2 regions of the Yoonia sp. MH D7 genome follow, and region 1 is predicted to be linked to the other one. Evidence: riboswitches for the same ligand, from Rfam matches in the RefSeq annotation. Region 1 holds a riboswitch; the other holds the start of a gene.
What was found. Region 1 has a riboswitch for cobalamin ahead of ACXLHR_RS13795 (DUF1636 family protein). Riboswitches for the same ligand answer to the same signal wherever they lie in the genome.
Positions count from the first base shown of each region.

Region 2: linked by a shared signal. The riboswitch ahead of ACXLHR_RS16525 ((2Fe-2S) ferredoxin domain-containing protein) and the one ahead of ACXLHR_RS13795 (DUF1636 family protein) in region 1 are both predicted to bind cobalamin.

Region 1 is NZ_JBTJCF010000001.1:2,763,046-2,767,462, forward strand. Features, by position in the region: gene cobN (cobaltochelatase subunit CobN) at 1-1,267, opposite strand, end outside; gene cobW (cobalamin biosynthesis protein CobW) at 1,272-2,330, opposite strand; gene ACXLHR_RS13795 (DUF1636 family protein) at 2,323-2,718, opposite strand; cobalamin riboswitch at 2,812-3,019, opposite strand; gene cobO (cob(I)yrinic acid a,c-diamide adenosyltransferase) at 3,058-3,669, shown strand; gene ACXLHR_RS13805 (cobyric acid synthase) at 3,676-4,417, shown strand, end outside.
Region 2 is NZ_JBTJCF010000002.1:32,138-36,554, forward strand. Features, by position in the region: gene ACXLHR_RS16515 (ABC transporter substrate-binding protein) at 1-328, opposite strand, end outside; gene ACXLHR_RS16520 (LLM class flavin-dependent oxidoreductase) at 325-1,386, opposite strand; gene ACXLHR_RS16525 ((2Fe-2S) ferredoxin domain-containing protein) at 1,383-2,129, opposite strand; cobalamin riboswitch at 2,308-2,507, opposite strand; gene ACXLHR_RS16530 (Fic family protein) at 3,127-3,984, shown strand; gene ACXLHR_RS16535 (DUF977 family protein) at 3,998-4,195, shown strand; gene ACXLHR_RS16540 (hypothetical protein) at 4,220-4,417, opposite strand, start outside.

The DNA of each region.
Region 1 (4,417 bases):
TGTAGCCTGCTCCGCGCAAGTCCTCCAGAATCGCCTCCGCCGATTGTGGCGCGTCCAGTCCAACGGCATGGCCCATATTCCAATCTTTGCCGGGATAGGTTGAAAGAACCAGCGCAACGCGCCGCTGAGCAGCAGGTAGCGCCGCGAGACGGGTCCAGCCCTGAACGCGGTCGGCAATCGCCGCGATGCGGCCTGGCTCGGCGCGATGGGCAAAGCGGGAATATTGCAGATACTCATCCCGCTTGCCCGGATCCTTAAAGCTGGCAACACCTCCCATGATGCGCCCGTCCACTTCTGGCAACACCACATGCATCGCCAGATCGGCGGGCGACAGACCCCGCTCGGCCCCCGCCCACGCCTTGCGCGTGGACGTTGCCAGCGCCACTTGAAACACCGGAACCTCTGCGGCGTCCAGCGGCGATGTGCCACCCGCCCCCTTGCCGGAAAAGGCTGTGACGTTGACGACTGCTGCAGGAGCAAGCGTGGCCATTTGGCGGCGCAGCCAGCCCGCAGCATCCGGCGATTTCAGCGAGGGCGCGAAGAGTGCGACCACGTCAAAGCCCCGCGCGCGGAAGGCGTCAAAAAGAGCCGTGATCGGCGCAAGATCGGCGGCCACCAGATACGAGCGGTAAAAGACTAGCAATACGCGCGGCTGGCCCGCCAATGCCTGTGCAGAGCCCAGCGCCAGAATCGGGCAGCATGCGCCCTGCTCGGGCGTCCATGCCCCCACCTGCGGCAATGATTTGGTGCCCTGCACAGGCCCGGCATAGAGTCCTGCGGCTAGCGCGAGTTGCGCCAGCGCCGCCTGCGCGGCGACCGCGCCGCCGGTGTCGCACAAATGCGCCAACCGCCGCAGCGTGGATTTCGGCAGCGTCGACATCTCGTCCAATCGCGTATCGGTTCGACCGTCAGCGGGTAACACGGCGAGCGCAATACCTTTTTGCTGGGCCAGCGCCCGAATGCTCTGCAATCCGTATGGCCAATAGGGCACGCCGCCAATCAAGCGGATCAGGATCCCCTTGGCCCCGCTCAGCGTCTGCTCAACATAGGTATCAACCGACAGCGGATGCTTGAGCGCGACTATATTTGCCAGCCGTAACGTGGGCAGCCGCCCCTCCGGTCCTCCCCCGCGATGCCAGCCTTCCGCGAAAGCGCCGAGGTCGGAATCCGAGAGCGACAGCACCACCAGATCAGCGGCGATCTGCCCCAGATCCATTGGCGCTTCGGTCTCTTCCAGCCCGTGGCTTTCGCGGAATATAACATGCATGGCGTTACTCAGCCGCCTCGGTACGCGCCGCGCCCAATGCCGCACAAATCACATCCGCTTTGATATCATGATGCTCGGCGATCACGACCAACCGGCCTGCACGAGCCTCATCTGGCTTCCACGGGCGATCGAATTGATGTCGCACACGCGCTCCCACAGCCTGAACCAGCAGGCGCATCGGCTTGCCCGCTACAGCAGCATAGCCCTTGATGCGCAGGATATTATGGTCATTGGCTAACGCTTCGATAGCGCGGACTAGGTCGGCAGGATCGGTGACTTCGGGGATGTCCACGACAATGCTTTCAAAATCGTCATGCTCATGGTCATCCGCCCCGTCGTGATGCGAGGGACGCGCATCGGTGTCATCTTCGGCCGCAGCCTCAAGCCCCAGAATAATACGCGGGTCAATGACACCCTCGGCCACTTCGACCACGGGGACCACGCGATGGGATTGTGCCGCGATGACCGCCTTCGCACGGACCACGCCCTCGGGACCGGCAAGATCAGGTTTGGTCAGAAGAATGATGTCAGCGCAGGAAATCTGATCCTCGAACACCTCGGACAAAGGCGTTTCATGGTCGATGCTCTCGTCTGCCAGACGCTGAGCCTCAACGCGCGCCACGTTAGACGCAAACCGTCCTGCCGCAACCGCCTCGGCATCGGCCAGAGCTATGACACCATCAACGGTGATTTTCGAGCGGATGTCAGGCCAGTCAAACGCCTTGAGCAGCGGTTTGGGAAGGGCCAGCCCGGAGGTTTCGATCACGATGTGATCGGGCCGTGGGTCGAGTGCCATCAGCGCCTCGATAGTCGGGATGAAATCATCGGCAACGGTACAGCAGATGCAGCCATTCGCCAATTCTATGATGTTTTCGGCTGGGCAATTGGGGATCGCGCAGGATTTCAGGATATCGCCATCGACGCCCACATCGCCGAATTCGTTGACGATCACAGCAAGGCGCCTGCCGCCCGGATTCTGCATCAGCTGGCGCACCAATGTGGTCTTGCCCGAGCCGAGAAAGCCAGTGATGATTGTGACGGGGAGTTTCGCAAGGTCAGACATTTGTGGTCTCCAATGGGGGAATGCGTGCAACGCAGTTACGCTTGAAATGTTCGGGGCGTTCGCGCCACGGAATTAACCCGTCGGCGGTCGCATGATATCGCGCCGCACCGTCAAGGATCATGGCGGGACCTGCCATCTCGTCGACATTGGCGAATATATAAGTCCAGCGCGCGCCACCGCGCAGCGCAACGGTGCAGCCGTGATCGCAGTTTTGCAGGCAATCAACCGGCGTCAGGCGCAGGCCCTCGGGCAGCGGCAAAGCGTCCAGCGCATCATAAAGCATCTGGCCGGGCCTGCGATCGTCACCCTGCTCGGCACTGCCGCGCCGGCATTTGACACAAACCAGCACTTCAGTTTGATTGACTGGCGTTTCTGTCTGATCGTTCATGGTCCTCTGCCCCACATATTATGGGACGAAGGTATAGATGGCGAGGATATTCCGACAGTCGGAATCACCCCGACACCAGAACACCCCGTCCGGTTACGTCGTCGTGTGCTGGCAGGTCTCCCGGCTTACGGATTCAGGGCGGGTGGCCCTATGGCTGATCTGCCTTCCCGGCGGTTGCCAGTGGCGTTGATCGGCCTTTCCGTTCACGGTCGCGGGGGCGGCTGCACTTGACCGCGACACATCGCGGCTGCACATTCCCTTTTCACCTGCCGAGGCAGGCACCAACATAATCGCAGCTTTCGCCGAAAGCCAACACCCTGTCAAGCCGAAGGAAATCCTATGTCCACTGATCTGAACGCCCGTCACACTGAAAAAATGCGCAAGATCAAGGCCGCTCGCGACAGGATGATGGAAACCAAGACCGAAGAAAAGGGACTGATCATGGTCCATACTGGCGCGGGTAAGGGTAAATCCTCGTCCGGATTCGGAATGATTATGCGCTGCATCGCGCATGGCATGCCCTGCGCGGTAGTACAGTTCATCAAGGGAAACTGGGAAACCGGCGAAAAAACCCTTTTGCGTGAACATTTCGCGGATGAATGCCAGTTCTTTGTTTCCGGCGAAGGTTTTACTTGGGAAACGCAGGACCGTGAGCGCGATATCGCCGCTGCGCAAAACGGCTGGAAAATCGCTAAAGAGCAGATCTTGAAGCCAGAAATTCAGTTCGTGTTGTTGGACGAGATCAACATCGCGCTGCGCTATGATTATCTGGACATCGACGAAGTGGTAGATTTTCTGCTGCACCAAAAGCCCGCGATGACGCATGTGTGCCTGACCGGCCGCAATGCCAAGCCCGAGCTGATCGAGGCTGCCGATCTTGTGACCGAAATGGCGCTGGTCAAGCATCCCTTCCGCGAGGGGATCAAGGCGCAAAACGGCATCGAGATGTAGTGCGACATGGCGCGCGCATTAATGATACAAGGAACCGGCTCGAACGTCGGCAAATCAATGCTGGTGGCGGGGCTTTGCCGTGCCGCCCGCCGGCGCGGCCTATCCGTCGCGCCCTTTAAGCCGCAAAACATGTCCAACAACGCCGCCGTGACGGCAGATGGCGGCGAAATCGGACGCGCGCAAGCGCTTCAGGCCATGGCCTGCGGGTTGGCCGCACATACCGATATGAATCCGGTCCTACTCAAGCCCGAAACTGAAATGGGCGCGCAAGTGGTGGTACAGGGCAAGCGTCTGACGACGACACGAGCGCGCGATTATGCAGCGCTGAAGCCCGCGCTGATGGGTGCCGTTCTGGACAGTTTTCAACGCCTGCGGGCGCAGTACGATCTGGTAATTGTCGAGGGTGCCGGCAGCCCTGCCGAGATTAATCTGCGGCAGGCCGACATCGCCAATATGGGCTTTGCCGAGGCCGCAGACGTCCCCGTCGTACTGTGCGGCGATATCGATCGGGGCGGCGTGATCGCACAGATCGTCGGAACGCAAGCGGTGATGCCGACAGCTGATGCAGATCGGATAAAGGGGTTCATCATCAACAAATTCCGCGGCGATCCCGCGTTGTTTGACGACGGCTACGCGGCGATTTCGCAGATGACCGGTTGGCGCGGTTTCGGAGTCGCTCCGTGGTTTGCGGATGCGTGGCGCCTGCCTGCGGAGGATGCGCTTGATATCGCGGACACGTCGAGGGGTG
Region 2 (4,417 bases), on a different contig from region 1:
CGTAGATGAAATCTGCTTCTACATCGATCAATTGCTCGGTTGTGGCCACTAGCGGAGACAGGATCGGAACCGATTGATACGCCTCCTCATATTGCGGGCTGATCGCCATGTCCGCCATGTAGGATGTGCCTGCCATACGGTCCTCCAAACCCAGCGCTAGCATCAGCTCGGTCGCGTTGTTCGATAGGGTCACGGCGCGCTCCGGGGCTGCGTCGTAGGTGAACGTGTGGCCGCAGTTTTCGTCAACGAACGGAAAACCGTCCTGCGCATAGGCAGGCAGAGCGAGAGCCAACAAGCTGGCGGTGACGATTAGTTTGAGATGCCTCATGGGAGGGTTCCTTTAGGTCTGATGTTTGGGAGAGGTGGCGCGGGCAGGTCTGCGCAAATTGGCAAAACCTCGGTTCCGAAAAGTTCCATCGAGGCGGATGCCTTATCGAGTGGAATGGTGCCGTTGGCGGAGAACAGGCAGCGCATATTGCGAATACCCGTGGATCGAGTCAGGTGCTTAATCTGGGCGCGGCATGCCTCGGGCGTCCCGGCAATGGTGTATCCCGCCAGCATATCGGCGGGCGTACGCGGCGCGGGTGGCGGTTTGCCGAAGGTGTTTGCACGGGCGATGCGGGCCTTGTTAAGCGCATCGGTGAACCGATCAAGCGCGGCCTCGGCCTTGGCTTGGGTCGCTTCCACAATCACGTAGCGCGCCAGCGAAGAGGCCGCCAAAGGCTCTGAACTTGCACCTGCGCGCGCGAGTTGGTCACGGAACACGCCAATCTGACGGGTCTCGTTCGGCTCAAGGCTCAGAAGCAGCGGGAAACGGTGCCGCGCGGCGATGGCCAGCGTATCCGGTGACGCGGCCCCGACATGGATCGGCGGGTGCGGTCGCTGGATCGGCGGCGGGCCTACAGTCACGTCGGAGAATGTCCATGTCGGGCCGTCCGACGACACGATCGGTTTCGTCAACGCGGCAAGGATCACGCCAAGCGCCTCGGCAAACCGTGCAGGGGCTTGAGCGGGATCAAGGCCAAGCGCGTGGAATGTCTCGGGCGAGGTACCGCGTCCGACGCCCACATCCAGCCGCCCCCCGCTTTGACGATCCAGTTGCGCGATCTGCTCGGCCAGCAGCAGCGGATGGTACAGCGGCAGCACAAGGATCGAGGTGCCAAAGCGCAATCGTTGCGTCCGCGCAAGGATCGCCGCCCCCAGAAGCAGCGTCGATGGATAGGGTAGCGTGGTGCGGGAGAAGTGGAACTCATTAAACCAGATGCCGCCAAACCCAAGGACATCGGCCCGCTCTGCGACCCGCATCAGCCCGTCGTGGTCGCCGAGACTGCCATCGCGCGCGTAGCCCGTCAGATCGAAGCGTAGTTTTTCCTTCGCGGAGCTCATGACCGTAGCCGTTGCTTGGTCTTTTGAGGGCGATAGGCCAAGTCCTCCACAGGCGTGCCGCCCTGAATATGCTCTGCCAGAATCCGATCGAGCGCTGTTTCGTCCACCCCGCAATAGGTCGTCCCCTCTGGCCAGACCTGCACCACGGGCGCAAGATTGCACGGGCCGAGGCAGCTCGTCTTGCAGCTCATCATCCCCTCGCCATTATCCCGCAGACCCAACCGATCTTGCTCAGCACGCAAGTGTTGCCACAACAGACCAGACGCGGCGTCATTGCACGGCCCGCCCATACACAGCAAAACCCGACGCTTTGGGCCTTGGATCACCGAAGCGTCGGGGATCGGGGTCGCAGATTGTGTCACATCCTCGTGGCCCGCCCGCGCTACGGCGGAGGACAGGATCGCTGGCATATCGCTTGACGCGACTAGTGGGGGAGGCGCGATGGTGATCTTGGGCAGCGGCAAAGACTGTGTTTTCATCCAGCGATTCACTGCCCGGCGGATCCATGCCGGAAACCCCGGCTCCATCGGTAGCATCGCCGGGACAATGATAACCTTGGACACGCCCGACGCGGCAATCTCGCTCAGGCGCTCCCGCAGGCTGGGGCTGCCTTGCTCCGAGAAGGCGTAAGTGGCGTTATGGCCGGGGCTGTGCGCGGCCACCGCTTCGGCCAGCGCAGCCATTTCCGCACGTGGTGCTGCCGCAATTGCGGCCTTGGCCAGAACGAGAATCATGGGCCGCATCAGACAAGCCCTTTGTCTGATGGACAGCGGCACGGCCTGCGATGTCGAAAGTGGGATCTGAACAAAACACGGCCTTTGTCGTGCGAGAGACCACAAGAAGAAGGCCGATTGACTGATCCCCCCGCAAAGCGGTGGAGGCTATTTAGTCATCATTCCCCCTCCAGGACACCCCGCCTGGGTTGAATACACGTTTACGGCAGGTCTCCTGACTTACGGGTCGTCACGTCCCTCGGCCTTCCCGGACGCGAGTCCAGTGGCGTGTTCGAGGTCGCTCGCCGCTTACAGTTGCGGGGGCAGTTCTGGCATTGCCACGGTCATACCGTCGCGCACCAAATTCCCATTTGATCCCTCTCGGGAACCGATAACTATTTCATTAAATACCTAGCCCAGCAGGGCGTCAAGTATCAACGCAGTCCGATAGAAACCACTGAAGGTATCTTCAATGGAATTGTTTTTTGTGCGCCAAGGCTAGCGTCAGGAGTTATAGCCATTAAATCACGGTGACTGCGAGTGCGATGGAATATATAAAACACTTTCGAATAATTTTGTAATCGAAGGGAACGTCGGCGTTCCGCCCTTGCTGTTTTTTCCGGCAGAGAAGCAGCCGTTCGTTTAAAATAGCTCACCCTCGGCTTCGACCCGCAATCTGTGAATTGCTGTCCATATCCTCGCCGCATTAAGATCGAATGGCCGCGATCTCTGTCGCAGCGCAGAGTCTCAGGTCAAGCATCTGCAGCAACTTTCGTGCTCCATGCGCACGCAGCGAGAAATAGCAATGACTGCCTCGGGCTCTTCGGTAGCCTTCGCTGCGATTTAAGTGAAGGTCCGGATTTGGGCCATCAATGGCAGTTGGGGCTAACTCATCTTGATCTATGTTTGTCTATTTTCTGGCGAGACTGGTCAGTTTATTTTGGACCAACGACTTTGTAGGCTATCTAGCGATCCCAATTCAAATGGGTGTTTATGGATGTTGAATTGAATTGACGATTGGGTGTAAATGGGTATTCATATGGGTATGTTGAACACCTCGTCACTCGTTATCACGCCTAAAATCCTCGCCAAGGTTTCTGAAATCGACGAATTTAAGGGGGCTTGGCGCGCCCTTGGGTCGCTTGCGCCGGAGCGATTGTCTTCGCTGAGACGCGTGGCGACCATTGAAAGTATTGGCTCATCAACACGGATTGAAGGAAGCAAGCTTTCAGACCAAGACGTGCAACGGCTTTTGTCCAATCTAGAAATCAAATCCTTTGAAACCCGTGACGAACAAGAGGTTGCTGGCTACGCTGAAGTGATGGAGATGGTCTTTGGGTCGTGGGAAAACATCACGATAACAGAGAACCATATCCAACAACTGCATAGGGACCTGTTAAAGTATAGCAACAAAGACGAACGCCATCGGGGGGCCTATAAGACCTCCAGCAATAGCGTCGCGGCTTTCGACGAGACGGGTGCTCAGATTGGAATCGTCTTCGAGACGGCCTCGCCGTTCGACACGCCACGACTAATGCAAGAGTTGGTGACGTGGTATCAAGGCGCGGTTAAAGATCCCGATATGCACCCATTAATGGCCGTCGGGATATTCGTTGTTGTGTTGTTGGAAATACACCCGTTTCAAGATGGCAACGGCAGACTTAGCCGCGTTCTTACAACACTACTGCTGCTCAGGGCAGGGTATGCTTATGTGACATACAGTTCGCTTGAAAGCGTGATCGAACAGAGTAAGGAAGCCTATTATCTCGCGCTGAGGCAAACCCAGGGCACGATTCAGGAGGCCAAATCCCGAGTGGACTCCGTGGCTAGAATTCTTCCTCAGTGCGTTGCAACGCCAGATGCAAAGGCTCAAGACACGGGTTGAGCGGGAAAAATTGATGATTGGCGCAATGCCTGAACTCGCCGCGAAAATTGTCGAGCTCACACGTGAACAAGGGCGTCTCACAATGGCAGATGCCGTGAAGCTGACAGGTGCCAACCGGAACACCCTCAAGCAACACTTCAAAACATTGGTGAACGATGGTCACCTCGCACTGCACGGTCAAGCGCGGGGGGCTTGGTATTCGATCCGATAATACATGTTATGTTAAAAAATAGCTTCATAGGCTTCCCCCCATGGAACGATTTCGAGCTGGTTTTGATGGGTCACGCGTCCAAACGCCTACGTCTCCGTCGCGCAGTGGAAACACTGGCAGGCGAATATCCAGCGTCAGCGCCAGAGCCGTCAGCCCGGTAATTGTTGTGATTTTTTTTGCTTCGAGAGTGCGCCAGACGACGACCCGCGATCTATGAACATC